DNA from 3 places in the Shigella sp. SIG6 genome. Region 1 is predicted to be linked to each of the others. Evidence: predicted binding sites of a transcription regulator. Region 1 holds the regulator's gene; each other region holds the start of a gene.
What was found. Region 1 encodes CRP, which controls carbon source genes, mostly activating them, when cyclic AMP is high. Its sites were predicted from a motif close to ATGTGANNNNNNTCACAT; they were not measured.
Positions count from the first base shown of each region.

Region 1 (10,655 bases):
ATTCGCCGCTGTTTATCGGCCAGTAAGTCACGGGCATAGAGCGGTTTTTGGGTGCGCAGCACGCGGGCGATGCGGCTGAAATGCCAGTAGCAGAATTGCCCAACCGGATTATCCGGATGCTGGCGGGCGATTTTTTCCAGTGCGCCAATTTGCTTTTCCATCGTAAAACGCGTTGGCAGGCGATGGTAAAGAATGTCATCAGCCAGCACGCGCAGGCGAGCGGCGACGGTTTGCGCATTCCAGCGGATAACTTCTTCCGCATGGCTACGCTCGACCAGTTTTTGCACCTCTTCCGGCTGATGCAAACTGACCGAAATATGTTCCTGCAAATCCAGCGCCTCCTGGAAAATACGCAGCATCCGCTTGTAATCGGTATTGTTTTGCGCGGAAAGCATATGCATTTGCTGATAGCACTGAGTAATTAAATCGACCGCTTTTTGCTGGCGCACCAGCAGCGGTGGCAGCGCTTTTTCAGGATCGGTGTGCTGGGTAAGCAGGCTGTATTTGGCTTCACAATAATCTGCCAGTTCACGGTACAGCAGACTTAGTGACTCGCGCAGCGGTTGTTCGCGCCAGATCCAGAACCAAAACCAGTTAAACAATCCGTACCAGAGAGTGCCCAACGCATAGATGAGCAATGGTTCCCAGACCGGCATGTATCCCGCCAGACTGAGGGTAAAAATGGCGGCGAGCAGCGATGCAGGAAGCAATTTTGCGTGCAATGGCCCCAGCTCAGCAGTGACGCCAAGTACCAGCGTTAATCCGGTCAGCAAAAAGGGCAGGGGAACATCTTTTACCAGTAGCAGCTGTGTCAGTAAGCTACAGGTGGCAAACAGCGACGCACCAATGATTAAGTGTTTGAAAAAACGTTTATGAGGCGTATCAAGGCCCGCAATATTGCAACAGGCAGGAACGAGGGAGAAGAGCAGACCGAATCGTAATTCGCCAAGCATTAACCCAACGGCCACGGGCAAACATAGCACCAGCGTTTGTCGAAGTGCATAGTTGATATCGGGGTGATAAATCAGTCTGCGCCACATCGGGGGAAACAAAATGGCGCGCTACCAGGTAACGCGCCACTCCGACGGGATTAACGAGTGCCGTAAACGACGATGGTTTTACCGTGTGCGGAGATCAGGTTCTGATCTTCCAGCATCTTCAGAATGCGTCCCACGGTTTCACGAGAACAGCCGACAATCTGACCGATTTCCTGACGGGTAATTTTGATTTGCATACCGTCCGGGTGAGTCATAGCATCTGGTTGTTTTGCCAGGTTCAGCAGAGTCTGTGCAATGCGGCCCGTCACGTCGAGGAACGCCAGGTTGCCCACTTTCTCTGAAGTGACTTGCAGACGACGCGCCATCTGTGCAGACAGACGCATCAGAATGTCCGGGTTTACCTGAATCAATTGGCGAAATTTTTTGTACGAAATTTCAGCCACTTCACAGGCGGTTTTCGCACGTACCCATGCGCTACGTTCCTGGCCCTCTTCAAACAGGCCCAGTTCGCCAATAAAATCACCCTGATTCAGATAGGAGAGGATCATTTCTTTACCCTCTTCGTCTTTGATCAGCACTGCCACAGAGCCTTTAACGATGTAGTACAGCGTTTCCGCTTTTTCACCCTGGTGAATAAGCGTGCTCTTGGATGGGTACTTATGAATGTGGCAATGAGACAAGAACCATTCGAGAGTCGGGTCTGTTTGCGGTTTGCCAAGCACCATGCGCGGTTATCCTCTGTTATAAGCTTTCTCCAGAGCCAGATAACGCCGCTGTCTCTGGATTGCCGAAATATGCTTCCCGCTACCTGGGAAGGGGCTATCAACTGTACTGCACGGTAATGTGACGTCCTTTGCATACATGCAGTACATCAATGTATTACTGTAGCATCCTGACTGTTTTAGCATAGCTTTCGCTTTGTGTCTCCTGGTGTCTCGCTTCAGCATGACCCAGGTCGCCTTCCGTTGCGCGATTTGGTTAGTACGCGTACTCTGTCAGGAAAATTGACGCAGTGGAGTAGCAAAAATGCAAGCGCGAGTGAAGTGGGTCGAAGGGTTAACTTTTCTGGGCGAATCCGCCTCTGGTCACCAGATTTTAATGGACGGCAACTCAGGCGATAAAGCACCAAGTCCGATGGAAATGGTGTTGATGGCGGCGGGTGGTTGCAGTGCCATCGATGTGGTTTCGATCCTGCAAAAAGGGCGTCAGGATGTGGTCGATTGTGAAGTAAAATTGACCTCTGAACGCCGCGAAGAGGCACCACGCCTGTTTACGCACATTAATCTGCATTTTATCGTCACCGGTCGCGACCTGAAAGACGCAGCGGTTGCGCGTGCGGTTGATCTCTCTGCCGAGAAATATTGTTCAGTGGCGTTGATGCTGGAAAAAGCGGTGAATATTACTCACTCGTATGAAGTGGTTGCCGCGTGACTTAACTATCCCGTTGTGAAGCCGGATAGTATTTTATCCGGCATAATAGTAAAGTTACTCGATTTTCTTTCCTTCCATCAATCGTTGCACCAGCGGCAGCATAATTAATTCCATTGCCAGCCCCATTTTGCCGCCAGGTACCACTAACGTATTGATGTGGGAAATGAATGAGCCTTGCAACATCGCCAGCAGCCAAGGGAAATCGATCCCTTCCAGATTACGAAAATGGATCACCACAAAGCTTTCATCCAGCGACGGGATACCTTTTGCCGCGAACGGGTTTGAAGTGTCGACGGTGGGAACGCGCTGGAAGTTAAGATGGGTGCGGGAAAACTGCGGTGTGATGTAGTTGATATAGTCTTCCATTGAACGCACTACCGAGTCCATTACTGCTTCTCGTGAGTGCCCGCGCTCGCTGGTGTCGCGGATCAGTTTTTGAATCCACTCAAGGTTAACGATAGGCACTACGCCGACCAGTAAGTCCACATGCTGCGCAACGTTATGCTGTGGCGTGACTACGCCGCCGTGTAAACCTTCATAAAACAGTACATCAGTGGGTTCTGGTAAAGGTTGCCAGGGGGTGAATGTTCCCGGTACCTGATTCCAGGGTACGGCTTCGTCGTAGGTATGCAGATATTTGCGAGATTTCCCTTTGCCGCTCTGACCGTATTCAATGAAGGTTTGTTCCAGCAGGCCGAAGTCGTTCGCTTCGGGGCCGAAGTAGCTGATATGCCGCCCGGCGTCGCGCGCTTTGCGGATCGCCATGTCCATTTCCGGGCGGGTGTAACGGTGAAAACTGTCGCCTTCCACCTCAGCTGCATGCAGATTTAACTGCGCGAATATTTTACGAAACGCGAGGCTGGTGGTGGTGGTCCCCGCGCCGCTGGATCCTGTTACCGCAATGACCGGATGTTTGGCAGACATAGTAACTCCATGACTTAGCTATCACTATTATCTCGTCCGCCGACGGTTGCAGGTTATTCGCGAAACTGACTGCGCGGCATAATATTGACCGTTTCGTGCAGCTCCGACCATACCAGCACCGCTTCTCCGCACTGTAGCTGGCGTTTGACGTCGGCGACTTTCTGTTCAAGTGTACGCTCATGTTCACCATAATCGGTGCCTTCACGTAACACAAAGCTTTCAATTAAATTTTCCAGCGTTTCGGGGGAGAGGTCTTGCCACGGAATCAACATGATTTCGCCTCCAGATACGTTGTTAACCAGTCAGGAATGCGTGACTCCAGCCACATTTGCGGATGAAGTAATGTACCGCCAATAAAGCCAACATGACCGCCATGTTCAGTCAGTTGATACTCCACCTGCGAGGGGAGACTTTCCGGTTTTGGGATCACCTGATGATCCATAAACGGATCGTCTTTGGCGTGAATAATCAGCGTCGGTTTGGCGATCCGGTTCAGCATCGGCATGGCGCTACACTGACGATAATAGTCGATAGCGTCGGCGTAGCCGTGAATTCTGGCGGTGATTAGATCGTCAAATTCACGGATGCGACGTACCGATTTTAACTGCGCGAGATTAATCGGCAGCGTTCCGGGGTAGGCTGCCAGCTTGCGCGCGGCATTGGCTTTTAACAGGTTCAGCAAGTAACGCTGATAAACGCGGGAAAAGCCCTTTTCCATATGATAGCTACAGGCTTCCAGCATAAACGGCGCAGAGACAATCACCGCCGCATCAACCGGGAGATCATTGCCTTCCTTTGCCAGCAAACAGGCCAGCATATTACCGCCGAGCGAATAGCCGACGGCAGCCGTTGGCGCATGACCAAATTCGCGTTGCAGCCAGCGTAAAAACCAACTGGCGTCTTCGGTTTCGCCCGAATGGTAAATGCGGTGCATACGGTTTGGTTCACCGCTGCATCCGCGAAAATGCATCACCACGCCCAGCCAGCCGCGCTTTTGCGCCGCCTCAACCAGACCGTGGGCGTAAGGGCTATTGAGACTGCCTTCCAGCCCGTGAAACACCACTAAACGCGGTTTATGTTTCGCCTGTGCGGGGTCTTCACTCCACGAGAGATCGACAAAATCGCCGTCGGGCAACTCCAGCCGCTGCCAGTACGGGGTGAATTTCACCTGACGACGAAACAAACGCGGCAGCATAGTTTGTAGATGACAATTGCTAAAGCCGCGCATAGGGGTGAATTCAGCACTGCTGCTAAATTCATTGGCATCGGTCGTCGTTATCTGCGCCATCAGTTGCTTTGGCCTTCCAGCAGCATCTGCTCAAGCTGCTCCTGGGCTTCCAGCCACGCCATTTCGCACTCTTCCAGGCCGGATTTGGCGCTGGCTTGCTGTTGCAGGCAGGCGGTCAACTCCGCTTTACGGCTCTGGTCATACAGTTCGCTGTCGCCGAGTTTCTCTTCCGCCTGCGCCAGTTGCGCGTTCAGCTTCTCCATCTCTTTTTCCAGACGGGCAATCTCTTTACGCAGCGGCTGGGTTTGCGCACGCAGCTCCGCTTCCCGACGCTTCTGATCTTTACGTGCCTGGGCGCTGTTCGCGTTCTCTTTTGGCGCTTCGTCGGTCTGGTTTTCCTGCTTTTGTACGTCGCTCAACCACTGTTGATAATCTTCCAGATCGCCGTCGAACGGTTCGACTTTACGATCGTGAACCAGGTAGAGATCGTCAGTGGTGGAACGCAGCAAATGACGGTCGTGCGAAACGACAACCAGCGCGCCTTCAAACTCGATTAATGCTTCGGTGAGTGCCTGACGCATGTCGAGGTCAAGGTGGTTAGTCGGTTCGTCGAGCAGCAGCAGATTCGGACGCTGCCAGACAATTAATGCCAGCACCAGGCGGGCTTTTTCCCCACCGGAGAAGCGGCGCGTTTCTTCGGTTACTTTATCGCCCAGGAAACCAAAGCCGCCGAGGTAGTCACGCAGTTTTTGTTCCAGCTCCTGCGGCGCTAAACGTGCCAGATGTTGAATAGGTGATTCGTCGGCGCGCAGGTATTCAAGTTGATGCTGGGCGAAGTAGCCGAGCTTGATCCCTTTCGCCAGACCAATTTCACCGCTGACTGGCGCAAGTTCACCGGCTAACAGTTTGATTAATGTCGATTTACCTGCGCCGTTGCGGCCTAACAGACCAATGCGCGAGCCGGGGACCAGATTCAATTTAATCGAGTCGAGAATAATGCGATCGCCATAGCCTGCGCTGACCTTTTCCATCTTCAGTAACGGATTTGGCAGGCTTTCCGGCGCGCGGAAGCTAAAGCGGAACGGGTTGTCGACGTGTGCGGGGGCAATCAGCTCCATACGTTCCAGCATCTTAATGCGGCTCTGGGCCTGCTTCGCTTTGGTGGCTTTGGCACGGAAACGATCGATATAACTTTGCAGATGTGCCACGCGTTCCTGCTGGCTTTCGTACATCGCTTGTTGCTGCGCCAGACGGGTGGCGCGCTGTACTTCAAACGAACTGTAGTTGCCGGTGTACTCGAACATGCTTTGTTGTTCGATATGAATAATTTTATCAACGATCGGATCGAGGAAGTCGCGGTCGTGAGAGATCAGGATCAGCGTGCCCTGATAGCTCTTCAACCATTTTTCCAGCCAGATAACGGCATCGAGATCGAGGTGGTTAGTCGGTTCGTCGAGCAGCAGCAAGTCTGAACGGCAAATCAGCGCTTGGGCAAGGTTAAGACGCATACGCCAGCCACCGGAGAAATCACTTACCGGGCGCTCCAGTTGTTCATTGCTGAAACCGAGGCCGTGCAGCAGGCTGGCGGCACGGGAGCGAATACTCCATGCGTCAATAGCATCCAGCTTGCTATGAATGGTCGCAATGGTGTGCCCGTCGTTACGTTCGTTGGCGTCGTGCAGCTGCGCTTCCAGTTGACGATATTCACGGTCGCCGTCAATGACATATTCCAGCGCCGCTTGCGGTAACGCTGGCGTTTCCTGATTCACCCACGCCAGTTGCCAGCTTCCCGGAAAGGTGTAGCTGCCGCCGTCGGCGCTGATTTCATTTTTCAGCAATGCCAGCAGGGTAGATTTACCACAGCCGTTTTTACCCACCAGGCCGACTTTCTGCCCGGGGTTGATGGTGGCGGTGGCATTATCCAGCAGGACGCGCACGCCGCGACGAATTTGTAACGAGGAGAAAACAATCATAAGGCGCCGTATGTTCAGACTATGTTAACTTATCATTATGATAATGTAATGTATGGGCGAGCTGCCGCACCGGGCGCAATGGTAGCCCAAAACAGCGACTATACACAAAAACCATACCGGGAGGGGGATGATGTCTCAGCCAGCGAAAGTTTTGCTGCTGTATGCCCATCCGGAATCTCAGGACTCGGTGGCAAACCGGGTACTGCTTAAACCGGCCACGCAGCTCAGCAATGTTACCGTGCACGACCTTTACGCGCACTATCCCGATTTTTTTATTGATATCCCCCGTGAGCAGGCATTACTGCGCGAGCACGAGGTGATTGTCTTTCAGCATCCTCTTTATACCTATAGCTGCCCGGCGCTACTGAAAGAGTGGCTGGACCGGGTATTAAGTCGTGGTTTTGCCAGCGGGCCGGGAGGAAACCAACTGGAGGGAAAGTACTGGCGTAACGTGATTACCACCGGCGAGCCGGAAAGTGCTTACCGTTATGACGCGCTGAATCGCTACCCGATGAGCGATGTGCTGCGCCCCTTTGAACTGGCGGCGGGCATGTGCCGGATGCATTGGTTAAGTCCCATCATTATTTACTGGGCGAGACGGCAAAGCGCAAAGGAGCTGGCGAGCCACGCCAGAGCCTACGGTGACTGGTTGGCAAATCCGCTGTCTCCAGGAGGCCGCTGATGGAAGGTTCCGATTTTTTACTCGCAGGAGTGCTGTTTCTCTTCGCGGCGGTGGCTGCGGTGCCGTTGGCATCGCGGCTGGGGATTGGCGCTGTGTTGGGATATTTGCTGGCAGGGATTGCAATTGGCCCGTGGGGGCTGGTGTTTATTAGCGACGTCGATGAGATCCTCCACTTTTCGGAACTCGGCGTGGTATTCCTGATGTTTATCATCGGCCTTGAGTTGAATCCCTCCAAACTTTGGCAACTGCGGCGTTCGATTTTTGGCGTAGGCGCGGCACAGGTGCTGTTAAGCGCGGCGTTGCTGGCGGGATTATTGATGCTGACGGATTTCGCCTGGCAGGCGGCGGTGGTCGGTGGCATTGGCCTTGCGATGTCTTCAACTGCAATGGCGTTGCAATTGATGCGTGAGAAAGGGATGAATCGCAGCGAATCCGGCCAGCTCGGGTTTTCGGTTCTGCTGTTTCAGGATCTGGCAGTGATCCCAGCACTGGCGTTAGTGCCGTTGTTGGCGGGGTCGGCAGACGAACATTTCGACTGGATGAAGATCGGCATGAAGGTGCTGGCGTTTGTCGGCATGCTGATTGGTGGGCGCTATTTACTGCGTCCGGTATTCCGCTTTATTGCAGCTTCTGGCGTGCGGGAAGTGTTCACCGCCGCGACGCTGCTGCTGGTGTTGGGTTCCGCATTGTTTATGGATGCGCTGGGGCTGTCGATGGCGCTCGGTACATTTATTGCGGGCGTGCTGCTGGCGGAAAGTGAATATCGCCATGAACTGGAAACGGCTATCGATCCCTTCAAAGGCTTGCTGCTCGGTTTGTTCTTTATCTCTGTCGGCATGTCGCTCAACCTCGGGGTGCTTTATACCCATCTGTTGTGGGTAGTGATAAGCGTGGTTGTGCTGGTGGCGGTGAAAATTCTCGTGCTGTATCTGCTGGCGCGATTGTATGGCGTGCGTAGCTCAGAGCGGATGCAGTTTGCTGGCGTGTTGAGTCAGGGCGGTGAGTTTGCCTTTGTCCTCTTTTCTACCGCTTCTTCACAACGTTTATTCCAGGGCGACCAGATGGCGCTGTTGCTGGTGACGGTGACGCTTTCCATGATGACCACGCCGTTGCTGATGAAGCTGGTGGATAAATGGCTATCCCGCCAGTTTAACGGACCGGAAGAAGAAGACGAAAAACCGTGGGTCAACGATGATAAACCCCAGGTCATTGTCGTGGGCTTCGGGCGTTTTGGTCAGGTGATTGGTCGTTTGCTGATGGCAAATAAAATGCGCATTACCGTGCTGGAGCGGGATATCAGCGCCGTTAACCTGATGCGTAAATATGGCTACAAAGTTTATTACGGCGACGCCACGCAGGTCGATCTTTTACGTTCTGCGGGTGCAGAGGCCGCTGAGTCTATCGTCATTACCTGTAACGAGCCGGAAGACACCATGAAGCTGGTGGAAATATGCCAGCAGCACTTTCCGCATTTGCATATTCTTGCGCGAGCGCGCGGACGTGTGGAAGCGCATGAGTTATTACAGGCAGGGGTGACGCAGTTTTCCCGTGAAACATTCTACAGTGCGTTAGAGCTGGGGCGCAAGACGCTGGTCACGCTTGGCATGCATCCGCATCAGGCACAGCGGGCGTAACTGCATTTTCGCCGCCTGGATATGCGAATGCTGCGGGAGTTAATCCCGATGCATGCTGATACCGTACAAATTTCTCGCGCCAGGGAAGCCCGACGCGAACTGGAAGAGATTTTCCAGCGTGAAATGCAACAAGAACGACGCCAGCTGGACGGCTGGGATGAATTTGAGTAGAGGGTAAGGATGGCAATCCGAAAACGTTTTATAGCGGGCGCAAAATGCCCGGCCTGTCAGGCGCAGGATTCAATGGCGATGTGGCGCGAAAATAATATTGATATTGTTGAATGTGTTAAGTGCGGACATCAGATGCGAGAAGCAGACAAAGAAGCCCGCGATCACGTTCGCAAAGATGAGCAAGTGATCGGGATTTTTCATCCGGACTAGCGATATGCGCCGAGTTTTTTTAAGCTAGTGAGTACACGGCTGCAGAATTCCGCTACAATCTGCGCCACTATTCTTCCCATGCTCAGGAGATATCATGAAAGTAGCAAAAGACCTGGTGGTCAGCCTGGCCTATCAGGTACGTACAGAAGACGGTGTGTTGGTTGATGAGTCTCCGGTGAGTGCGCCGCTGGACTACCTGCATGGTCACGGTTCCCTGATCTCTGGCCTGGAAACGGCGCTGGAAGGTCATGAAGTTGGCGACAAATTTGATGTCGCTGTTGGCGCGAACGACGCTTACGGTCAGTACGACGAAAACCTAGTGCAACGTGTTCCTAAAGACGTATTTATGGGCGTTGATGAACTGCAGGTAGGTATGCGTTTCCTGGCTGAAACTGACCAGGGTCCGGTACCGGTTGAAATCACTGCGGTTGAAGACGATCACGTAGTGGTTGATGGTAACCACATGCTGGCCGGTCAGAACCTGAAATTCAACGTTGAAGTTGTGGCGATTCGCGAAGCGACCGAAGAAGAACTGGCTCATGGCCACGTTCACGGCGCGCACGATCATCACCACGATCACGATCACGATCACGACGGTTGCTGCGGCGGTCATGGCCACGATCACGGTCATGAACACGGTGGCGAAGGCTGCTGTGGCGGTAAAGGCAACGGCGGTTGTGGTTGCCACTAATACCGAAAAGGTGACAAAAAAGCGGGGAATCCCCGCTTTTTTTACGCCTCAATAATGTGGCGGTGGCGTTTCTTCAGCCTGCGACGCGATGTTCGACGGCTGGCTGGCTTTTAACTTCTCGGTCAGCAGACGCAGATGATCGCGCAGTTTCGCCATCTCCATTTCATGAGCGGTCACCGTGACGTTCAGTTCTTCAATGGTGATTTCCTGAAAAGCCAGTCGGCTCTCCAGCTCTGCCAGGCGTGCTTCCAATGATAAATCCTGCATGATTCACCTCTTTTGTCGAATGGTCGGCGCGGATTCTACTTAACTTTGCTGCCCGAGACAGCACTCATTTCGCGGTCATCGAAACTAATTTAAACAAAAAGAGTCTGAAAATAGATGATAATAGGGCGTGTCTGTATGTAGATTTGTTCGACAACGCTTTATAGTACCCTTCTGATAATAGTTAACCCTGGGGTGAGATGCCCCGATCCTGGAGATATGGATGAAATCACTGTTTAAAGTAACGCTACTGGCGACCACAATGGCCGTTGCCCTGCATGCACCAACCACTTTTGCTGCTGAAGCTGCAAAACCTGCTACAACTGCTGACAGCAAAGCAGCGTTCAAAAATGACGATCAGAAATCAGCTTATGCACTGGGTGCTTCGCTGGGTCGTTACATGGAAAACTCTCTTAAAGAACAAGAAAAACTGGGCATCAAACTGGATA
Region 1 covers NZ_JBQZXC010000043.1:6,075-16,729, reverse strand. The annotation lists gene ACUU1M_RS09655 (YccS/YhfK family putative transporter) at 1-1,040, opposite strand, end outside; gene crp (cAMP-activated global transcriptional regulator CRP) at 1,091-1,723, opposite strand; gene ACUU1M_RS09645 (OsmC family protein) at 2,025-2,429, shown strand; gene ACUU1M_RS09640 (phosphoribulokinase) at 2,484-3,353, opposite strand; gene ACUU1M_RS09635 (YheU family protein) at 3,407-3,625, opposite strand; gene ACUU1M_RS09630 (hydrolase) at 3,619-4,641, opposite strand; gene ACUU1M_RS09625 (ABC transporter ATP-binding protein) at 4,641-6,554, opposite strand; gene kefG (glutathione-regulated potassium-efflux system ancillary protein KefG) at 6,685-7,236, shown strand; partial or broken gene kefB (glutathione-regulated potassium-efflux system protein KefB) at 7,236-9,041, shown strand; gene ACUU1M_RS09610 (YheV family putative zinc ribbon protein) at 9,051-9,251, shown strand; gene slyD (peptidylprolyl isomerase) at 9,346-9,942, shown strand; gene ACUU1M_RS09600 (protein SlyX) at 9,991-10,209, opposite strand; gene fkpA (FKBP-type peptidyl-prolyl cis-trans isomerase) at 10,430-10,655, shown strand, end outside.

Region 2 (9,148 bases), on a different contig from region 1:
AGAAATGGCGGAAAACCAATGCCAAATACCGCACCAATATCCCCGTCACGCACGCTACGGATAACCTGCTCATCAACACAACGTACTGCTTCATTCAGCATCAACATCACACACCGTTCAGCAACCTGCGGTGCGGAGAGTCGCCCCTGCCCTTGTGCGCCAATGAGCGGGTAAATGGCAGGATCGACCTGTTTTTTGCTTTTACGCCCTTTCTGACCATAAAGATAGAAACCCCGACCATTTTTTCTGCCTTTGCGATCGTCGTTCAAAATTGAAGAAACAACATTTGCAGGCGCGCTAAAACGTTCTCCATAAGCGGCTTCCAGTACAGGAATAATTTTAGTCCCGGTGTCGATTCCTACCTCATCCAAAAGTTGGATTGGGCCTACCGGAAAACCAAATTTCACTAGCGCGGCATCAATGTGCTCTACCCGTTCACCTTCGGTCAGCATGCGGATAGCTTCATTAATGTAAGGCGCTAAGATGCGATTGACGTAAAACCCGGCTTTGTCACGCACGACAATGGGCGTTTTGCCCTGTTTTTTCGCCAGTTTTACCGTAGTGGCGATGGTTTGCGCCGATGTACCAGCATGAGGAATAATCTCTACCAGCGGCATTTTTTCCACCGGACTGAAGAAATGCAGGCCAATAACTTGCTCAGGTCGCGCAGCGTGAGCGGCGATATCACCAATCGGTAAAGATGACGTGTTCGAAGCAAAAATGGTATGAGCGGCGCAATTTTGCTCCACTTCCGCCACCATCTGTTGTTTTAATTCGAGATTTTCAAACACCGCTTCAATAATCAGATCGCGATGGGCAAAGCCGCGATAGTCCGTCGTTCCGGAGATTAATGCCAGCTGTTTGTCACGTTCGCTGGCTTTGAGATGACGACGGCGAACTTTGCCCTCCAGCTGATCCCAACTGTACTTCAGCGCATGATTTATGCCCTGCGGGTTGATATCTTTAATTCTGACCGGAAGCCCCGCTTTACAAGCAGTGACATAAGCAATACCGCCGCCCATCAAGCCACCACCTAAAATTCCCACGCTGTTTAATGGCGCAGGCGGTGCATCACTACCGGGATCTTTCTTCACGTCCGTACTGGCAAAAAAGATACTACGCAAAGCTTGCGATTGCGGCGTCATCGCCAGTTCGCCAAAGGCGCGAGCTTCAGCGTCATAGCCGCTGCTGGTGCCCTGCGCTAATCCCGTTTCAACAACCTCCAGGATGCGTTCTGTCGCCGGATAATTGCCTTGAGTTTTGTGTTCTGTTTTCTTGCCGACCATTTTGAACAGCAGCGCACGACCTAACGGCCCCGCCAGAATACGCTCGCGTACAGGTAGAGGGCGGGAAGATGGGCGATCCTTCTTCGCCAGCTCAACAGCGGCTTCCAGCAAAATGGAGTGCGGAACAACGTCATCCACCAGCCCCAGCTTTAATGCCTGTTTCGCCCGAAGTTGTTTTCCGGTGAGAATCATCTCTAATGCTGTACTGACGCCTATCAGACGCGGTAAACGCTGGGTGCCGCCTGAACCGGGTAACAATCCAAGTTGTACTTCAGGCAAACCGAGCACCGTTTTAGGATCGTCAGTACAAACGCGACCGTGGCACGCCAGCGCCAGCTCCAGCCCACCGCCCAGGCAAGCGCCATGAATAGCCGCGATAACCGGAATGGGCAAAGCATGAATCTCCGCCATCAACTGTTGGCCCTGCCGCGCCAGTGCTTCCGCTTCTTGCGCCGTTTTGCAGTTGCCAATCATGTTGATGTCTGCTCCGGCGATAAAATTGTCCGGTTTCGCGGAGATAAACACCACGCCGCGCAACTCTTTGTTTTCACGGAGTTGCTTAATAATGGCGCGCACCTGCGAGGCAAATTCCGCCTTCAGGGTATTCATTTTCTCATCCGGTACGTCGATGGTGATGATAGCAATGTTGTCCAGACGAACATTAAGAGTAAACGCTGATGCCATTTCCATTATTCCGCCTCCAGAACCATTGCCGCGCCAAGCCCACCGGCAGCACAGGCGGTAACTAAACCAAATCCACCGCCGCGACGGCGAAGTTCATGCAATGTCTGGGTAATCATCCGCGCGCCGGTCGCCGCGAAGGGATGTCCGTAAGCAATCGAACCGCCAAGCACGTTAAATTTGCTATCGTCCACTTCGCCAGTGGCATGTGCACGCCCCAGTACTTCACGAGCAAAACGTTCACTACCCAGCAACTGAATATTCGCCAGTGTCTGAGCTGCAAAGGCTTCGTGCATATCGATCAATGTCAGTTCGCTCATCGTCAAACCGGCACGTTCCAGCGCCAGCGGTGTTGACCAGGCTGGACCGAGCAACATGTCCTGCCAGACATCAATCGCAGTAAATGCGTAGCTGCGCAGATACCCCAGCGGCACCAGCCCTAATTCTTTCGCCCGGGATTCAGTCATCAGGATCACCGCTGCCGCGCCATCGGTCAGCAGCGTACTGTTTGCCGCCGTTACCGTTCCGTGTTTGCGATCAAACGCCGGGCGCAGCTTTGCGTAATCGGCAAGCGAGGAATTACCGCGAATATTGTTGTCTTCGACAAGCGGTTGTTTATAAGGAGGGATAAAGGCAGTCATCACCTCTTCTTTGAGTTTTCCGTCTGACCATGCCTGAGCGGCACGCTGATGCGAACGGTGCGCTAATGCATCTTGCTGTTCTCGGGTGATGCCGTAGGTTTTCGCCATTTGTTCGGCGGTGTCGCCCATCCACAAGCCAGTAGAATATTCTGCTACCGCAGGCGGTACGGGCATTAAGTCGCGCAAACGCAGGCGAGAGAAGAGTTTCAGGCGCTGGCTCATGGTTCGAGCTTTGTTGACATCAACCAGCACGTGCGCCAGTTTTTTACTGACGCCAATTGGCAATACGGAAGAGGAATCTGCCCCACCGGCAATCCCCGCTCGGATAGTTCCCGCCATCAGGCTTTCTGCGACGTTTGCAACCGCCTGGAAACTGGTAGCGCAAGCGCGGCTGACGCTGTAAGCATCGGTATGCACATTCATTCCGGTACCGAGAACAATTTCACGCGCAATGTTGGGGGCTTCAGGCATTTGTACGACCTGACCAAAGACCAGCTGTTCAATCACTTCAGCGGGGATCTCGCTGCGTGCCAGCAGTTCGCCTACCACCATCTTCCCTAAATCAACCGCGGGAATGCCATGAAAAGCCGTCGCCTGGCGGGCAAAAGGCGTACGTAAACCGCTAACAATGGCGATACGATCGCCCTGGCGGGTAACCAGTGGTAAAACCTGACCCATAACACTCCCCTGTAAAAAAAATAAATAAAGTGGTCTGACCTGATCATAGTCTTAACCATTTTTTTACATTTAGCCAAGCGGAGAAAAAGGAAAGTGGGAGCTATGACACAGTGAAGACAGAAGAAAGAAAAGAAAACGCCCCTGCCAGCAACTGACAGGGGCGTACGTACCCGAGAGGAATTAACGCAGACCCAGCTGGAAGATCAGCATTTCAGCTTCGCAGGCAAAAGTGAAATCGATATCCAGGCGCACACCGTCAGACTCTTCAGTGAAAGTCGGGGAGATTTTGCACGGTTCGGATTCCACTCTACGGGCTTTTTCAGTCAGCGCCGCCAGCGTTTGTTCTGCTTCTGCGCGGTTTGCAAACACGCGGCTGTAAGACGCAGTGCAGTCGGAGTTGTCCATAATGGTGCCAACATCCATACAGCAGCAAACCGGGGTTTCATCAGCACTACATTTACTCATCGTTGATTTCCTCTGTATGTGCACCCAAGGTGCCAGATAAACGTTGTGGATATTTTACGCTTCCGGAAAGTGCTGCTCCAGTTGTTAATTCTGCAAAATCGGATAAGTGACCGAAATCACACTTAAAAATGATCTAAAACAAAATTCACCCGAATCCGCGAGTGCGCAACCTCCAAATTTTGCCAGCTGGATCGCGTTTCTTAGATTATATTTGAAAAAAGATGGAAACATACTTGCAACATTCTAGCTGGTCCGACCTATACTCTCGCCACTGGTCTGATTTCTAAGATGTACCTCAGACCCTACACTTCGCGCTCCTGTTACAGCACGTAACATAGTTTGTATAAAAATAAATCATTGAGGTTATGGTCATGAGCCAGAAAACCCTGTTTACAAAGTCTGCTCTCGCAGTCGCAGTGGCACTTATCTCCACCCAGGCCTGGTCGGCAGGCTTTCAGTTAAACGAATTTTCTTCCTCTGGCCTGGGCCGGGCTTATTCAGGGGAAGGCGCAATTGCCGATGATGCAGGTAACGTTAGCCGTAACCCCGCATTGATTACCATGTTTGACCGCCCGACATTTTCTGCGGGTGCGGTTTATATTGACCCGGATGTGAATATCAGCGGAACGTCTCCGTCTGGTCGTAGCCTGAAAGCCGATAACATCGCGCCTACGGCATGGGTTCCGAACATGCACTTTGTTGCACCGATTAACGACCAATTTGGTTGGGGCGCTTCTATTACCTCTAACTATGGTCTGGCAACAGAGTTTAATGATACTTATGCAGGCGGCTCTGTCGGGGGTACAACTGACCTTGAAACCATGAACCTGAACTTAAGCGGTGCGTATCGCTTAAATAATGCATGGAGCTTTGGTCTTGGTTTCAACGCCATCTACGCTCGCGCGAAAATTGAACGTTTCGCAGGCGATCTGGGGCAGTTGGTTGCTGGTCAGATTATGCAATCTCCTGCCGGGCAAACTCCTCAAGGGCAAGCATTGGCAGCTACCGCCAACGGTATCGACAGTAATACCAAAATCGCTCATCTGAACGGTAACCAGTGGGGCTTTGGCTGGAACGCCGGAATCCTGTATGAACTGGATAAAAATAACCGCTATGCACTGACCTACCGTTCTGAAGTGAAAATTGACTTCAAAGGTAACTACAGCAGCGATCTTAATCGTGCGTTTAATAACTACGGTTTGCCAATTCCTACCGCGACAGGTGGCGCAACGCAATCGGGTTATCTGACGCTGAACCTGCCTGAAATGTGGGAAGTGTCAGGTTATAACCGTGTTGATCCACAGTGGGCGATTCACTATAGCCTGGCTTACACCAGCTGGAGTCAGTTCCAGCAGCTGAAAGCGACCTCAACCAGTGGCGACACGCTGTTCCAGAAACATGAAGGCTTTAAAGATGCTTACCGCATCGCGTTGGGTACCACTTATTACTACGATGATAACTGGACCTTCCGTACCGGTATCGCCTTTGATGACAGCCCAGTTCCGGCTCAGAATCGTTCTATCTCCATTCCGGACCAGGACCGTTTCTGGCTGAGTGCAGGTACGACTTACGCATTTAATAAAGATGCTTCAGTCGACGTTGGTGTTTCTTATATGCACGGTCAGAGCGTGAAAATTAACGAAGGCCCATACCAGTTCGAGTCTGAAGGTAAAGCCTGGCTGTTCGGTACTAACTTTAACTACGCGTTCTGATAACGCGTTCGCCTGGATAAAGTCACCTGCTATGCAGGTGACTTTAACTCCCCCACTTCACCGAAAGTAGTTTCCTCATTGCTTGCCTCCTGAGTTTTGCAAACAGCCTGATGGCAGCTTGCCCTTTCAAATCAGTAAGTGGTATCCACAGACAAACCTGAAGGGAAATGCATATTTTCAAGCGTTCTGCTCGTCCTTCTCAAAGAGTTTACTTTTCTGCATTTCCAGGATACTCACCCCCCCTGGCTATTGTGCGCTTATACACTCAAATTAAAGATAGGTTCTAAATAAATGAGCGTTTTTTGATAGTCTATTTCATTAGGTAATATATATTTGTAACAAATCAATCAACATGGAATAAAATCATGCTACCATCTATTTCAATCAACAATACCAGCGCAGCTTACCCAGAATCCATTAATGAAAATAACAATGATGAAATTAATGGATTAGTACAAGAGTTCAAAAACCTTTTTAATGGTAAGGAAGGAATAAGCACCTGTATTAAACATCTACTTGAACTTATAAAAAACGCCATACGAGTAAACGACGATCCTTATAGATTTAATATTAATAATTCCTCAGTTACTTATATTGATATTGGCTCCAATGATACAGACCATATTACTATTGGTATCGACAACCAAGAACCAATAGAATTACCTGGAACTATAAAGACAAAGAACTCGTCCGTACTATCATTAATGACAACATAGTTGAGAAGACTCATGATATCAATAACAAGGAAATGATCTTCAGCGCATTAAAAGAAATATATGATGGAGATCCTGGTTTTATCTTCGATAAGATATCACACAAACTCAGACATACGGTAACGGAATTTGATGAGAGCGGGAAAAGCGAACCAACGGACTTATTTACCTGGTACGGTAAAGATAAAAAAGGCGACTCTCTCGCTATTGTAATTAAAAATAAAAACGGAAATGATTACTTATCTCTCGGTTACTACGATCAGGACGACTACCACATTCAAAGAGGAATTCGTATTAATGGTGATAGTCTCACCCAATATTGTAGTGAAAACGCCAGGAGTGCTTCAGCGTGGTTTGAAAGCAGTAAAGCTATCATGGCAGAATCATTTGCAACTGGTTCCGATCATCAGGTTGTAAACGAGCTCAACGGGGAAAGACTGAGAGAACCTAACGAAGTTTTTAAACGTTTAGGTCGAGCAATAAGATATAATTTTCAAGTGGACGATGCAAAATTTAGACGCGATAATGTAAAAGAAATAATTTCTACTTTATTCGCTAACAAAGTTGACGTTGACCATCCTGAAAATAAATACAAAGACTTTAAGGATCTCGAAGATAAAGTTGAAAAAAGACTTCAAAATCGCCAGGCGAAATATCAAAATGAAATTAATCAACTATCTGCACTAGGTGTTAATTTTGATGATATTTAAAATTATTTTTCCAGTTTTTTGATTTTTCAACGCCTGAATATCGGAAATAGTCAGTGACGAACATCAGTATTTTTACATCATTACGTCCGGGTCATTGTCGGTTTATCTCCTTTTACTTGTGGTAATTGAGGGATAACAACAAAAAAGGTGAGTTTTGCGACTCACCTTTTTTATTTGTTTCTTATTCAGAATCGATATCTTTTAAATCATCCTGAATCGCTTGCGCGTTCGGATTTTCCTGCGGTTTGAGTTCGCCGCCATTAGCGATGAAATCATGACGCTGGAAGTACGCTTCGCGCACCATAATATAAGGATCGGACGACTGACGCAGCAGACCATCGGAATCCAGCAGCTGAGCGCGGGTTTCGATCCCTTCAAGCGTCCATTTACCCACAGACATCGGCCAGGTCAGCCAGGAAAGAACCGGGTAAAGACCATCCGCCATATCACCACCGTCATCACGCAGCGTGAAGCTACCGTAGAACGGTAACTGAACGTAAGGCCCATAACCCACGCCATAATGACCAAGCGTACTACCGAAGCGGTGAGGTTCAGTCCGTTGCAGTTTCGGGTTCGCCATCCCTGCAACATCAATAAAGCCGCCCATCCCCAAAATGGTGTTCAGGAAAAAGCGGGTAAAGTGGACCATCCCCTGATAAGGGTCGCCCTGCAAGAAGTAGTTAACCATCACCGCAGGTTCTTCAAGGTTGCCAGTAAAGTTGCTCAAACCATTACGCGCCGGTTGCGGAACATAATCACGCCAGGCGACAGCGACCGGTCGAACAATATACGGGTCTAATACGTTGAAGTTGAAGTTGTACATGGTGCGGTTGAACCCTTCTAACGGGTCAGAACGCCCTTGCTGATCTGTACCGGAACTCGCACACCCCACCAGAAGCGTAGTTCCCAGAGCAAGCGCCGACAGGCGAAGCTTCATAAATGTCTCCCTGTTTTTTTATGGCTTATGCAGTTTGCCATCCATGACGGAACGATACCGTATCCGCCTGTTTAGGTGTGGGCGATTGTAACAGCACGTCAACTGATGTCCAGACGCCCTGATTTGCTGATTTGATCATAGCCTGGTAATCGCCGCCCTGTAGGCTACTTGATTCTATAGAAACAGAAAAAGGCAAACGCAGCCTTTTCTACATTTTCAGAGTAACTCCCGCCAGTTGCGAGCAAAAAAGCCGCTACGCTTTAGCTATACGTGCTAATTCAAGAGAAGAGACCATGAACAACGACAAAATTGATCAACACAGCGACGAAATTGAAGTTGAGAGCGAAGAAAAAGAGCGCGGCAAAAAAATAGAAATAGATGAAGACCGACTCCCCTCCCGGGCGATGGCAATTCATGAGCATATCCGCCAGGATGGTGAAAAAGAGCTAGAACGCGACGCAATGGCGCTACTGTGGTCAGCCATTGCGGCGGGTCTGTCGATGGGCGCTTCGTTACTGGCAAAAGGGATATTTCATGTCGAACTGGAAGGTGTGCCGGGCAGCTTCTTGCTGGAGAATCTCGGTTATACCTTTGGTTTTATTATCGTCATAATGGCCCGCCAGCAATTATTTACCGAAAACACCGTGACTGCGGTACTACCCGTCATGCAAAAACCGACAATGAGCAACGTTGGCTTACTTATGCGGTTATGGGGAGTCGTGCTGCTGGGTAATATTCTCGGGACTGGTATTGCTGCGTGGGCATTTGAATATATGCCTATCTTCAATGAAGAAACTCGCGATGCATTTGTCAAAATCGGCATGGATGTGATGAAGAACACCCCCAGCGAGATGTTTGCCAACGCGATCATTTCCGGCTGGCTGATCGCCACTATGGTATGGATGTTTCCTGCAGCAGGTGCGGCAAAGATTGTGGTGATTATATTGATGACCTGGCTTATTGCCCAGGGTGACACCACCCATATCGTGGTCGGTTCTGTTGAAATCCTCTATCTGGTGTTTAACGGTACGCTGCACTGGAGCGATTTCATCTGGCCCTTCGCACTACCTACTTTAGCGGGGAACATCTGCGGCGGCACCTTTATCTTCGCGTTAATGAGTCATGCACAGATTCGTAACGACATGAGCAACAAGCGTAAAGCAGAAGCACGCCAAAAAGCAGAACGTGCGGAAAACATTAAGAAAAATGATAAAAACCCAGCATAAATGGCGAGGGTTTAAGCAATCGAGCGGCAGCGTACTTACCCCGCAGTCCATTAGCGGGTATACTCATGCCGCATTGTCCTCTTAGTTAAATGGATATAA
Region 2 covers NZ_JBQZXC010000113.1:675-9,822, reverse strand. The annotation lists gene fadJ (fatty acid oxidation complex subunit alpha FadJ) at 1-1,976, opposite strand, end outside; gene fadI (acetyl-CoA C-acyltransferase FadI) at 1,976-3,286, opposite strand; gene ACUU1M_RS15845 (YfcZ/YiiS family protein) at 3,467-3,751, opposite strand; gene fadL (long-chain fatty acid transporter FadL) at 4,123-5,463, shown strand; partial or broken gene yfdF (protein YfdF) at 5,829-6,886, shown strand; gene mlaA (phospholipid-binding lipoprotein MlaA) at 7,068-7,823, opposite strand; gene ACUU1M_RS15825 (formate/nitrite transporter family protein) at 8,117-9,049, shown strand; tRNA gene ACUU1M_RS15820 (tRNA-Arg) at 9,125-9,148, shown strand, end outside.
Region 2: ACUU1M_RS15845 (YfcZ/YiiS family protein) is a predicted target of CRP. The motif match lies at 3,856-3,873, and genes of this name have one in related genera.

Region 3 (10,655 bases), on a different contig from region 1:
AACCAGAGCTAATACTTTTTTCATTGTCATACCCTCAATTTGTTTTTTCATTTAACCCCACTGCGGGGCCGTTGAAATAACTATATCCCTGGGAATGGCAGACTTCCGTGAGTGGTTGGTTTCAGCGTGTAACGATATGTACAAACGCTGAATAAATTACAGCGTTGATAATAACGTATTGTGACTTAAGGAAAATTTAGCTACCAATAATAGTAGTCTTGATCGGGTTAACTATTATACTACTTACAAAGCGGTAGAATAACTGCGCATCAGTAATAAATGACACACAGCAAAATGAATCCGTTTATTTGGGTACTTATAATCCTGATGACGCTAGATGCGCTGCGGGAATTGGCTGGCGCTTCGTCTATTTTAGGATGGCTATTAACGTTGGTTTGAGCAGGCAATAAGTCCGGACGGGTATTTACCGCAGTCCGGACTTATTTTTCAGGCGTGCAGACGACGATGCAAACGCGTCCCGACCAGCAGAGCAATGACCAGCATCAGAGCAATAAATGCGCCGACGCCGTTCCAGCCATAGTTATGCCAGAAAACACCACCCAGCGTCCCGGCAATACTCGCCCCCAGATAGTAACTGAACAGATACAGCGAGGAGGCCTGGCCTTTAGCGCGTTTTGCGCGGGGGCCGATCCAGCTGCTGGCTACTGAGTGGGCTGCGAAGAATCCGGCTGAGAAGAGTAACATTCCGGCAAAGATCAGCCACAGCGAGCTAAATAAGGTCATCAGTAAACCAAACAGCATAACTCCCGTCGAAAACAACATCACCGGACCGCGCCCATAGCGGGTGGTCATGGTTCCGGCTTTGGGTGAGCTCCATGTACCGGTCAAATAAGCCAGCGATAATAAGCCAACCACGGCCTGACTGACATGCCAGGGGGAAAGCATCAACCGATAGCCGATGTAATTAAACAGCGTGACGAACGACCCCATCAGCAAAAAGCCTTCTGCGAACAATAACGGTAATCCCCGGTCACGCCAGTGCAGACGAAAGTTGATAAATAACGTCTTAGGGCGCAGCGAAGTCGGGCAAAAATGGCGTGATTCAGGGAGGATTTTCCAGAACATCAACGCCGAGGCCAGCGCGAAACAACCGATTGCCGCCAGAGCAATTCGCCAGTTGAAAAAGTCCGTGAAGACACCACTAATTAAGCGTCCGCTCATGCCGCCAATTGAGTTGCCGCTGATATACAACCCCATCGAAAAGGCCACGAAACTGGGGTGGATTTCCTCGCTAAGATAAGTCATGCCAACAGCTGCCACGCCACTTAACGAAAGCCCAATCAAGGCGCGCATAATCAAAATGCCGTGCCAGCTGGTCATCATTGTCGAAAGTAACGTACAAATGGAGGCCAACAGTAGCGCCGTGACCATCACTGGTTTGCGACCAATGGCATCGGATAGCGGGCCAGTAAATAGCAAACCGATAGCCAACATCGCCGTGGAAATGGACAGTGAAATACTACTGTTCGCGGGCGTTAAGCCAAACTCCTGCGAAAGCACCGGAAGGATAGGCTGCACACAATAGAGAAGTGCAAAGGTTGCCAGTCCGGCAGAGAACAGCGCCAGGGTGACGCGCATAAATTGCGGCGTACCGAGTTTAATAAATTGATTTGGCTGAGAAATGCTTTGCTTGTCAGTGTCGCTTGCCGGAGCGCCATCAACAGTTGTAGTACGGCTCACTTGAAATCCTTGCTAAATATGCCTGTGGATCAGGCTTATACATAGGGTAGGAAAATCGAATTGTTCTGTCTAATATATTAATAATCTCAAATAAGATGTTTTAAATATGAATATTGAACTTCGTCATCTGCGTTACTTTGTTGCTGTTGCGGAAGAGCTGCATTTTGGGCGCGCGGCTGCCCGCCTGAATATTTCGCAACCGCCGCTAAGTCAGCAGATTCAGGCACTGGAGCAACAAATCGGTGCCCGACTGCTGGCACGAACTAATCGCAGTGTATTGCTGACGGCAGCAGGAAAACAGTTTCTTGCAGATAGTCGGCAAATCCTGTCTATGGTGGATGACGCTGCCGCTCGCGCTGAAAGACTGCATCAGGGTGAAGCGGGGGAGTTGCGTATTGGTTTTACTTCGTCCGCTCCTTTTATTCGGGCGGTGTCCGATACGTTATCGCTGTTTCGCCGTGATTATCCTGATGTCCATTTACAAACCCGCGAAATGAACACTCGCGAGCAAATCGCTCCGCTCATTGAAGGAACGCTGGATATGGGATTGCTGCGTAACACAGCGTTACCGGAGACGCTTGAACACGCAGTCATCGTCCATGAACCGCTTATGGCGATGATCCCGCACGATCATCCCCTGGCAAATAATCCGAGTGTAACACTGGCTGAACTGGCGAAAGAACCCTTTGTCTTTTTTGATCCGCACGTCGGGACTGGGCTGTATGACGATATTCTCGGACTGATGCGACGTTACCATTTGACGCCCGTCATCACTCAGGAGGTGGGCGACGCAATGACCATCATCGGTCTGGTTTCCGCCGGTCTGGGTGTTTCAATTTTGCCTGCGTCATTTAAACGTGTTCAGCTCAACGAAATGCGCTAGGTGCCGATTGCTGAAGAGGATGCGGTTTCTGAAATGTGGTTGGTCTGGCCGAAACATCATGAACAAAGTCCAGCTGCGCGTAACTTTCGTATTCATCTGCTGAATGCTCTCAGGTGAGGGAAATTTCAGCGAAAAAGCCCGAAAAATGTGCTGTTAATCACATGCCTAAGTAAAAATTTGACGACACGTATTGAAGTGCTTCACCATAGCCTACAGATTATTTCGGAGCGCGAAAATATAGGGAGTATGCGGTGGTTGCTGAAAACCAGCCTGGGCACATTGATCAAATAAAGCAGACCAACGCGGGCGCGGTTTATCGCCTGATTGATCAGCTTGGTCCAGTCTCGCGTATCGATCTTTCCCGTCTGGCGCAGCTGGCTCCTGCCAGTATCACTAAAATTGTCCGTGAGATGCTCGAAGCACACCTGGTGCGAGAGCTGGAAATCAAAGAAGCGGGGAACCGTGGCCGTCCGGCGGTGGGGCTGGTGGTTGAAACTGAAGCCTGGCACTATCTTTCTCTGCGCATTAGTCGCGGGGAGATTTTCCTTGCTCTGCGCGATCTGAGCAGCAAACTGGTGGTGGAAGAGTCGCAGGAACTGGCGTTAAAAGATGACTTGCCATTGCTGGATCGTATCATTTCCCATATCGATCAGTTTTTTATCCGCCACCAGAAAAAACTTGAGCGTCTAACTTCGATTGCCATAACCCTGCCGGGAATTATTGATACGGAAAATGGTATTGTACATCGCATGCCGTTCTACGAGGATGTAAAAGAGATGCCGCTCGGCGAGGCGCTGGAGCAGCATACCGGCGTACCGGTTTATATTCAGCATGATATCAGCGCATGGACGATGGCAGAGGCCTTGTTTGGTGCCTCACGCGGGGCGCGCGATGTGATTCAGGTGGTTATCGATCACAACGTGGGGGTGGGCGTCATTACCGATGGTCATCTGCTACACGCAGGCAGCAGTAGTCTCGTGGAAATAGGCCACACACAGGTCGACCCATATGGTAAACGCTGTTATTGCGGGAACCACGGCTGCCTCGAAACCATCGCCAGTGTGGACAGTATTCTTGAGCTGGCACAGCTGCGTCTCAATCAATCCATGAGCTCGATGTTACATGGGCAACCGTTAACCGTGGACTCATTGTGTCAGGCGGCATTGCGCGGCGATCTACTGGCAAAAGACATCATTATCGGGGTGGGCGCGCATGTAGGGCGCATTCTTGCCATCATGGTGAATTTATTTAACCCACAAAAAATACTGATTGGCTCACCGTTAAGTAAAGCGGCAGATATCCTCTTCCCGGTCATCTCAGACAGCATCCGTCAGCAGGCCCTTCCTGCGTATAGTCAGCACATTAGCGTTGAGAGTACTCAGTTTTCTAACCAGGGCACGATGGCAGGCGCTGCACTGGTAAAAGACGCGATGTATAACGGTTCTTTGTTGATTCGTCTGTTGCAGGGTTAACATTTTTTAACTGTTCTACCAAAATTTGCGCTATCTCAATTTGGGCCAGGAAAGCATAACTTAGACTTTCAAGGTTAATTATTTTCCTAGTTTATATTTGTGAAGCATAACGGTGGAGTTAGTGATGCTGAAGCGTTTCTTTATTACCGGTACAGACACTTCTGTAGGGAAAACGGTGGTTTCCCGCGCATTGCTACAAGCGTTAGCCTCCCAGGGAAAAACGGTTGCGGGATATAAACCCGTAGCGAAGGGGAGCAAAGAGACACCCGAAGGGCTGCGTAATAAAGATGCCTTGGTGTTGCAGAGTGTTTCAACCATCGAACTGCCTTATGAAGCAGTTAATCCTATCGCGTTAAGCGAAGAAGAAAGTAGCGTGGCGCACAGTTGCCCAATCAATTACACCCTCATTTCAAACGGCCTGGCAAACCTGACCGATAAAGTCGATCATGTCGTGGTAGAAGGGACTGGCGGCTGGCGCAGTCTGATGAATGATTTGCGTCCACTCTCTGAATGGGTAGTGCAGGAACAACTGCCGGTGTTGATGGTTGTCGGTATTCAGGAAGGTTGCATTAACCATGCACTGCTAACAGCTCAGGCGATCGCCAACGACGGGCTGCCGCTCATTGGCTGGGTGGCTAACCGAATCAACCCAGGACTGGCGCATTATGCGGAAATCATTGATGTGCTGGGTAAAAAACTTCCGGCACCGCTCATTGGTGAACTGCCTTATCTGCCGCGCGCCGAACAGCGTGAACTGGGGCAATACATCCGCTTAGCTATACTGCGCAGTGTGCTGGCGGTAGATAGAGTCACGGTGTAACGTCCGCGAAATTACCGACGCAATTACGCAGGCAATCAATAAACCGGGGAGTAGCTGATACTCCCCGGTCATTTCACATATCATCAACGTCGACATAATCGGCGCGTGCGTGGTTGCCGCCAACAGTGTCGCCATCCCGGTCAATCCGAGTAAAAGCGTAATTTCTTCGCCATCAGGGAACCATAATCCCAGGCTACGACCATACAACATGCCAATGGCAAGACCGATAAATAGCGTCGGTGTAAAGACACCACCGGGTGCGCCGGAACCGCTACTCGCCAGCACGGCACACAGTTTACAAAGGAAGATCCCGGCAATGATCATTAACAGTGGTGGGGCGGTTAAAAAGGATTGTACGGTGCTATAGCCGTTGCCCCACACTGCAGGTGTGAACAGGGAAAGCAGACCCACGATCAACCCGCCTAGTGCCAGTTGCCAGGGCGGCGCAAGTTTGAGACTCACAAATCCACGATGACAGGCGTTCATTAACGTTAACAACAGTGGTCCGCACAGACCTGCCAGCACACCTGTACTGATAATCAGCGCATAGTCACGAGCCTGAACCGTCACTGAGAGTTGTACGTTGTAGAGTAACGCGTCGCTATGATTAATCAGATTGCTAACCAGCAATGCCACGACGGCGGAAATAATCACCGGGCCGAGAGAGGCCAACATCATAGTGCCAAACAGCACTTCGGCTATAAATAAACTGCCAGCAAGCGGGGCACGATAGGCCGCAGCCATTCCCGCCGCGGCCCCACAGGCGATCCATAATTTCCATTCCTGGCGTGGCGTAAAACGTTGGGCAAAACAGGAGGCGGCAAGGGCAGCTAAAAGAATCATCGCACCTTCGCGACCAATTGCACTGCCGCTGGTTACTACCAGCAGCGAGGCAAGCGATTTAACCAGGCTTGCTGCGTAATCGAACTGTCCATCGGTTTGCAACGCTTCCATGTAATCGGTCGGCGCATGAGGGCGTTGTTGGGTAAATTTCTGCCAGCCCATCAGCAACAAACCCGCCGCCAGTCCGCCGAGCGCCGGAGTTAGCAGCCGTCGCCAGGGGGAAAGGTTTGTCGCTGCATTGACCAGACTGCCGGAGTCATTATTGAGGAACAACCACTCCAGTAGCAGCATCGCATGACGAAACCCGGCAACGGCAAAGACCGCGAGAATACCGACGACTGTTGCGATAAGCAGACGGCGGAACATAGTGCTCAGATCCGGATAGATGTGTAGATGATGCATGAGCAGAAATGGGCAATGAAACACGGGCGACTATTTTGCGGCAAAAGAGGCCAACCGCAAAAGCAGTGCGTGCTTTAAGAGATAAAAAAACGTGACATTGTAACGTATTATTGCCGAATCGCGCGTAATCGTCACCATCCGGCAATATTACGGTGATCCTATCGAAAGAGTGGTTTAACCGCGACAGGAATCAACAGTTGTGATTGCCATTGCGCCAGCGTTAAGCGAGCCAGTTCACCCAGTGCACGGTAGAAAGGGTGTTCTGCTTTTTCGATAAAAACATCAAGAAAACGTGTTGACCACGGAAAAAGGTGCCATGCCAGCAATTCTTCGCATTCTGTCTGGCGACCATTCTCCGCCAACCACGCAGCCATCAACAGCAGTGAACCAAAATGATCTTCCGGTTCGTTTTGCTTCATTTCAAACTGAATGCCTTTCTCGCGCATCCACTGACGAAGTGCCAATGTTGAATCGCCAAACAGCACAGATTCGCGATCCAGCCAGACCGACCCCCACGGGCCGACAAACAAACGCTGCCAGGCCTGGGCGTGAGTCTCTTCACACTGTGTCTGAAAAGCCGTCACCAGCGGCGCTAATGACGCTTCTGGTAGAGGCCACTGAGTTTCCCAGCCGTCACTGGTGAGTACCGCAACCAGAGGTGCGGCTTCCGCACTCTCTGGAGCGTAATAAAACAGCGCGCCCAACACGCGCGCCGCGACAGAAAATGGGTCATTCCTAACATCCTGAAATGTGCGGGTTGCCCCGCACCAATTTGTTAACCTGCAATAGCCATTCCTACTGTCATGTGCAGGCCATAAAAGAGCACACGCCCGATCATCTCACCAACAAGTATGAGGATTAGCCCCAGAACAAGTCCGGCAACGTGAGGTTCACGGCGACGAATGAGCGGACAAAGCCAGCATCCAAGACCTGCGCATAACAATACCACACGCCAGACCTGTAAGGAGGCGTAATCTGGTACCAGTGCGCTGGCTTGTTGCACGGATGAGTGAATAGACGCCAGAGACAAACCTTGCAGCACAATCACCTCGGCACAAGCGATCAGCGCCAGAACGCTAATGATGGCAAATGGTGTGGTATTAAATGTAACGCGGGCTGCCCGCAGAATTGCGGCAGCAAGTATTAGACCGCTCAACAATACCGTCAGGAAGAAAGCCAGCGTAGTGTAACCGTTATGCTAGGTTGGCACGGTGTCGATTTGATACACGCAGGTCATCATCCAGACGAAAATGACGCCGAGCGCCATGCTGACAAGTAACCAGAGTTTCCCCAACGCTTGCGGCATTTTACCGATGACCGCCACCAGCCACCATAGTCCGCCAACGGCAAAAAATATGGAACCGGCAGCAATCTCGTTACTCAGACCAGAAGCTCCGATTCGATTCAGCGAGTTAAACGCTCGCAGTGGCGATCCCAGGTGCATGACAGAGGCAATAAACCCGATGCCCATCAACAGCCAGAGGAAAAACATGCCACGAACAATGTGCTGACGGTCTGCGTCATTTTTGGCGGCGAACCAGCCAATTCCGCTAACAATCAGCGCGCCTACTACGCATTGACCCAATACGGTAAAGATAACCAGTGGCCATTCATGCCATCCATTTCCCATTTTACACTTCCTCCGGATTAGCCAGATAACCAGTGGTATCGCCGGTCGGGCGGCTGTTGGCGTTAGGTTTGATAACGATATTGGGTTTTGTGAAATGCGCGCGCGGCAGTGGCGCGACGGCAGCCAGAGTGCCGTGCTTCTGGCGCAGCTCTTCAATTGGACCGAACTCAAGTGCACGCAGCGGGCAGGATTTGACGCATATGGGTTGTTTCCCCTCGGCGACGCGCGAATAACAACCATCGCACTTCGTCATGTGCCCTTTTTCAGCATTGTACTGTGGTGCGCCGTACGGACAAGCCATGTGGCAGTAGCGGCAGCCGATACAAACATCTTCATCAACCACCACAAAGCCATCTTCACGCTTATGCATTGCGCCGCTGGGGCAGACTTTTGTACATGCGGGGTCATCGCAATGGTTACAGGAGATGGAGAGATAATAAGCGAACACGTTCTGGTGCCAGATGCCATTATCTTCCTGCCAGTCGCCGCCAGCATATTCATAAATACGGCGGAAACTGACTTCCGGGCCAAGATCTTTAAAATCTTTGCACGCCAGTTCGCAGGTTTTACAGCCAGTACAGCGGCTGGAATCGATAAAAAATCCATATTGTGTGGTCATGGGCTACTCCTTAAACCTTTTCGATCTGGACAAGATTGCTGTGCGACGGGTTTCCCTTTGCCAGCGGTGAAGGGCGGTGAGAGGTCAGAATATTGATACTGCCGCCGTGATCGACCCGGTCACCAAACATATCCGCTTTAAGCCACGCACCTTGCCCGATGGCGGTAACGCCAGGCAGAATACGCAGAGTCACTTTTGCGGCAATCAGCATTTCTCCATTATTGTTAAATACCCGCACGGTATCGCCATGACGGATACCGCGTGCCTGAGCATCAATGGGGTTGATCCACACCTCTTGTGGGCAGGCCTGCTGTAACACATCAATATTGCCGTAGCTGGAGTGGGTACGCGCTTTGTAGTGGAAGCCCGTTAACTGCAGTGGATAGGTTTTCCGCAGGGGATCGTCCCAGCCATCAAAACCTGAGGTATACGCAGGAATGGGATGAATAATTTCATCTTTTTTCAATTCCCAGGTATCTGCAATCTTCGCCAGTCGTTCAGAATAAATTTCGATTTTCCCCGAAGGTGTTTTCAACGGGTTTGCCTGTGGATCTTCACGGAATGCGCGGAAAGCGACGTAGTGTTCTTCCGGGCATTTTTTCTTAAAGATCCCGGTCGTTTTCATCTCCTCGTAGTCGGGCATCTCAGGGGTACGTTCCTTCGTTTTCGCATGGAGATATTTGATCCATTCATGCTGACTGCGACCTTCAGTAAAGGTTTGATAAACGTCTGGTCCTAAGCGTTTGGCGACTTCACTCAGCATCCAGTAGATGGGTTTGCGTTCAAATTTTGCTGAGGTTGCGGGTTGGGCGAGGATCACATAGCCCATATTCCCTGCAGATTCATGAGAGATAAGGTCTTCTTGCTCTGTTGGCATCAGGTCAGGCAACAGGATATCGCAATACTTAGCCGAGGCCGTCATGAAGTGGTCAATGCCAACAATCATCTCGCACTTGCTGTCATCCTGAAGCACCTCATGGGTGTGATTGATGTCGCCATGTTGATTGATCAATGTGTTACTGGCGTAGCACCATAAAAACTTGATGGGGACATCCAGTTTTTCTTTTCCACGAACACCATCACGGGTCGCGGTCATTTTCGTACCATGGTCGATGGCATCTGTCCATGTAAAAACGGAAATCTGCGTTTTAACAGGATTCTCGAGCATCGGGAACCATTCTACCCCCAGATCCCAGCTACCTTCGCGTACACCTGAGTTGCCGCCGTTTATGCCGACGTTACCGGTAAGAACGGAAAGCATGGCAATAGCGCGGGACGTTTGTTCGCCGTTGGAGTGTCGTTGTGGCCCCCAACCCTGACAAATATAAGCAGGTTTTGCTGAACCGATCTCTCGTGCCAACAGGATAATTTTTTCTGCCGGGATGCTGGTGATTTTTGCTGCCCATTCCGGCGTTTTAGCTATGCCGTCAGGCCCTTCGCCCAGAATATAGGCTTTATAATGCGCGTTACGTGGTGCGTTGGCGGGCAGCGTTTTTTCATCGTAACCAACACAATATTTGTCGAGAAATGGCTGATCGACCATGTTTTCAGTAATCAGTACCCAGGCAATCGCACAGGCCAGTGCGCCATCGGTGCCAGGGCGAATGGGCAGCCATTCATCTTCACGCCCGGCAGCTGTGTCGTTATAGCGTGGATCGATGACGATCATGCGTGCGTTTGAACGTTCGCGGGCTTGCTCGACGTAGTAAGTGACACCACCGCCGCTCATCCGCGTTTCTGCCGGGTTATTTCCGAACATAACGACCAGTTTCGTATTGGCGATATCATCCGGGCTGTTGCCATCATTGGCACCGAACATATAACTCATTGCGGCACTGATCTGTGCGGTACTGTAGCTGCCATAGCGACTGAGAAAACCCCCGCAAGAGTTCATCAGACGGTACGGGACGTTCGAGTTGGTGATATTTCCGCCATCTACGCCTGTTCCGTACAGGACATGTACAGCCTCATTGCCGTAATCTTTCAGGATCCGCCGAAGATTATCACTGATGGTATCCAGGGCTTCGTCCCAACTTATCCGTTCAAATTTACCTTCACCGCGCTCGCCGACGCGCTTCATGGGATATTTCAACCTGTCAGGATGATTCATCCGTCGGCGGATAGAGCGCCCGCGTAAACATGCCCGAACCTGATGATTACCGTAAACGTCGTCACCTGTCGTATCAGACTCCACCCAGTACACGGTGTCATCTTTCACATGCAAACGTAGCAGACAGCGGCTCCCGCAGTTAACGGTGCAGGAACTCCAGACCGTTTTCTCTTCT
Region 3 covers NZ_JBQZXC010000041.1:1,380-12,034, reverse strand. The annotation lists gene asr (acid resistance repetitive basic protein Asr) at 1-24, opposite strand, end outside; gene ACUU1M_RS09310 (KPN_01571 family protein) at 280-399, shown strand; gene ACUU1M_RS09305 (MFS transporter) at 448-1,701, opposite strand; partial or broken gene ACUU1M_RS09300 (LysR family transcriptional regulator) at 1,808-2,701, shown strand; gene mlc (sugar metabolism global transcriptional regulator Mlc) at 2,836-4,056, shown strand; gene bioD (dethiobiotin synthase) at 4,181-4,876, shown strand; gene clcB (voltage-gated ClC-type chloride channel ClcB) at 4,829-6,121, opposite strand; partial or broken gene dmsD (Tat proofreading chaperone DmsD) at 6,280-6,858, opposite strand; partial or broken gene ynfH (selenate reductase membrane anchor subunit YnfH) at 6,897-7,751, opposite strand; gene ynfG (DMSO reductase like molybdoenzyme iron-sulfur subunit YnfG) at 7,753-8,370, opposite strand; gene ynfF (selenate/tellurate reductase subunit YnfF) at 8,381-10,655, opposite strand, start outside.
Region 3: mlc (sugar metabolism global transcriptional regulator Mlc) is a predicted target of CRP. The motif match lies at 2,730-2,747, and genes of this name have one in related genera.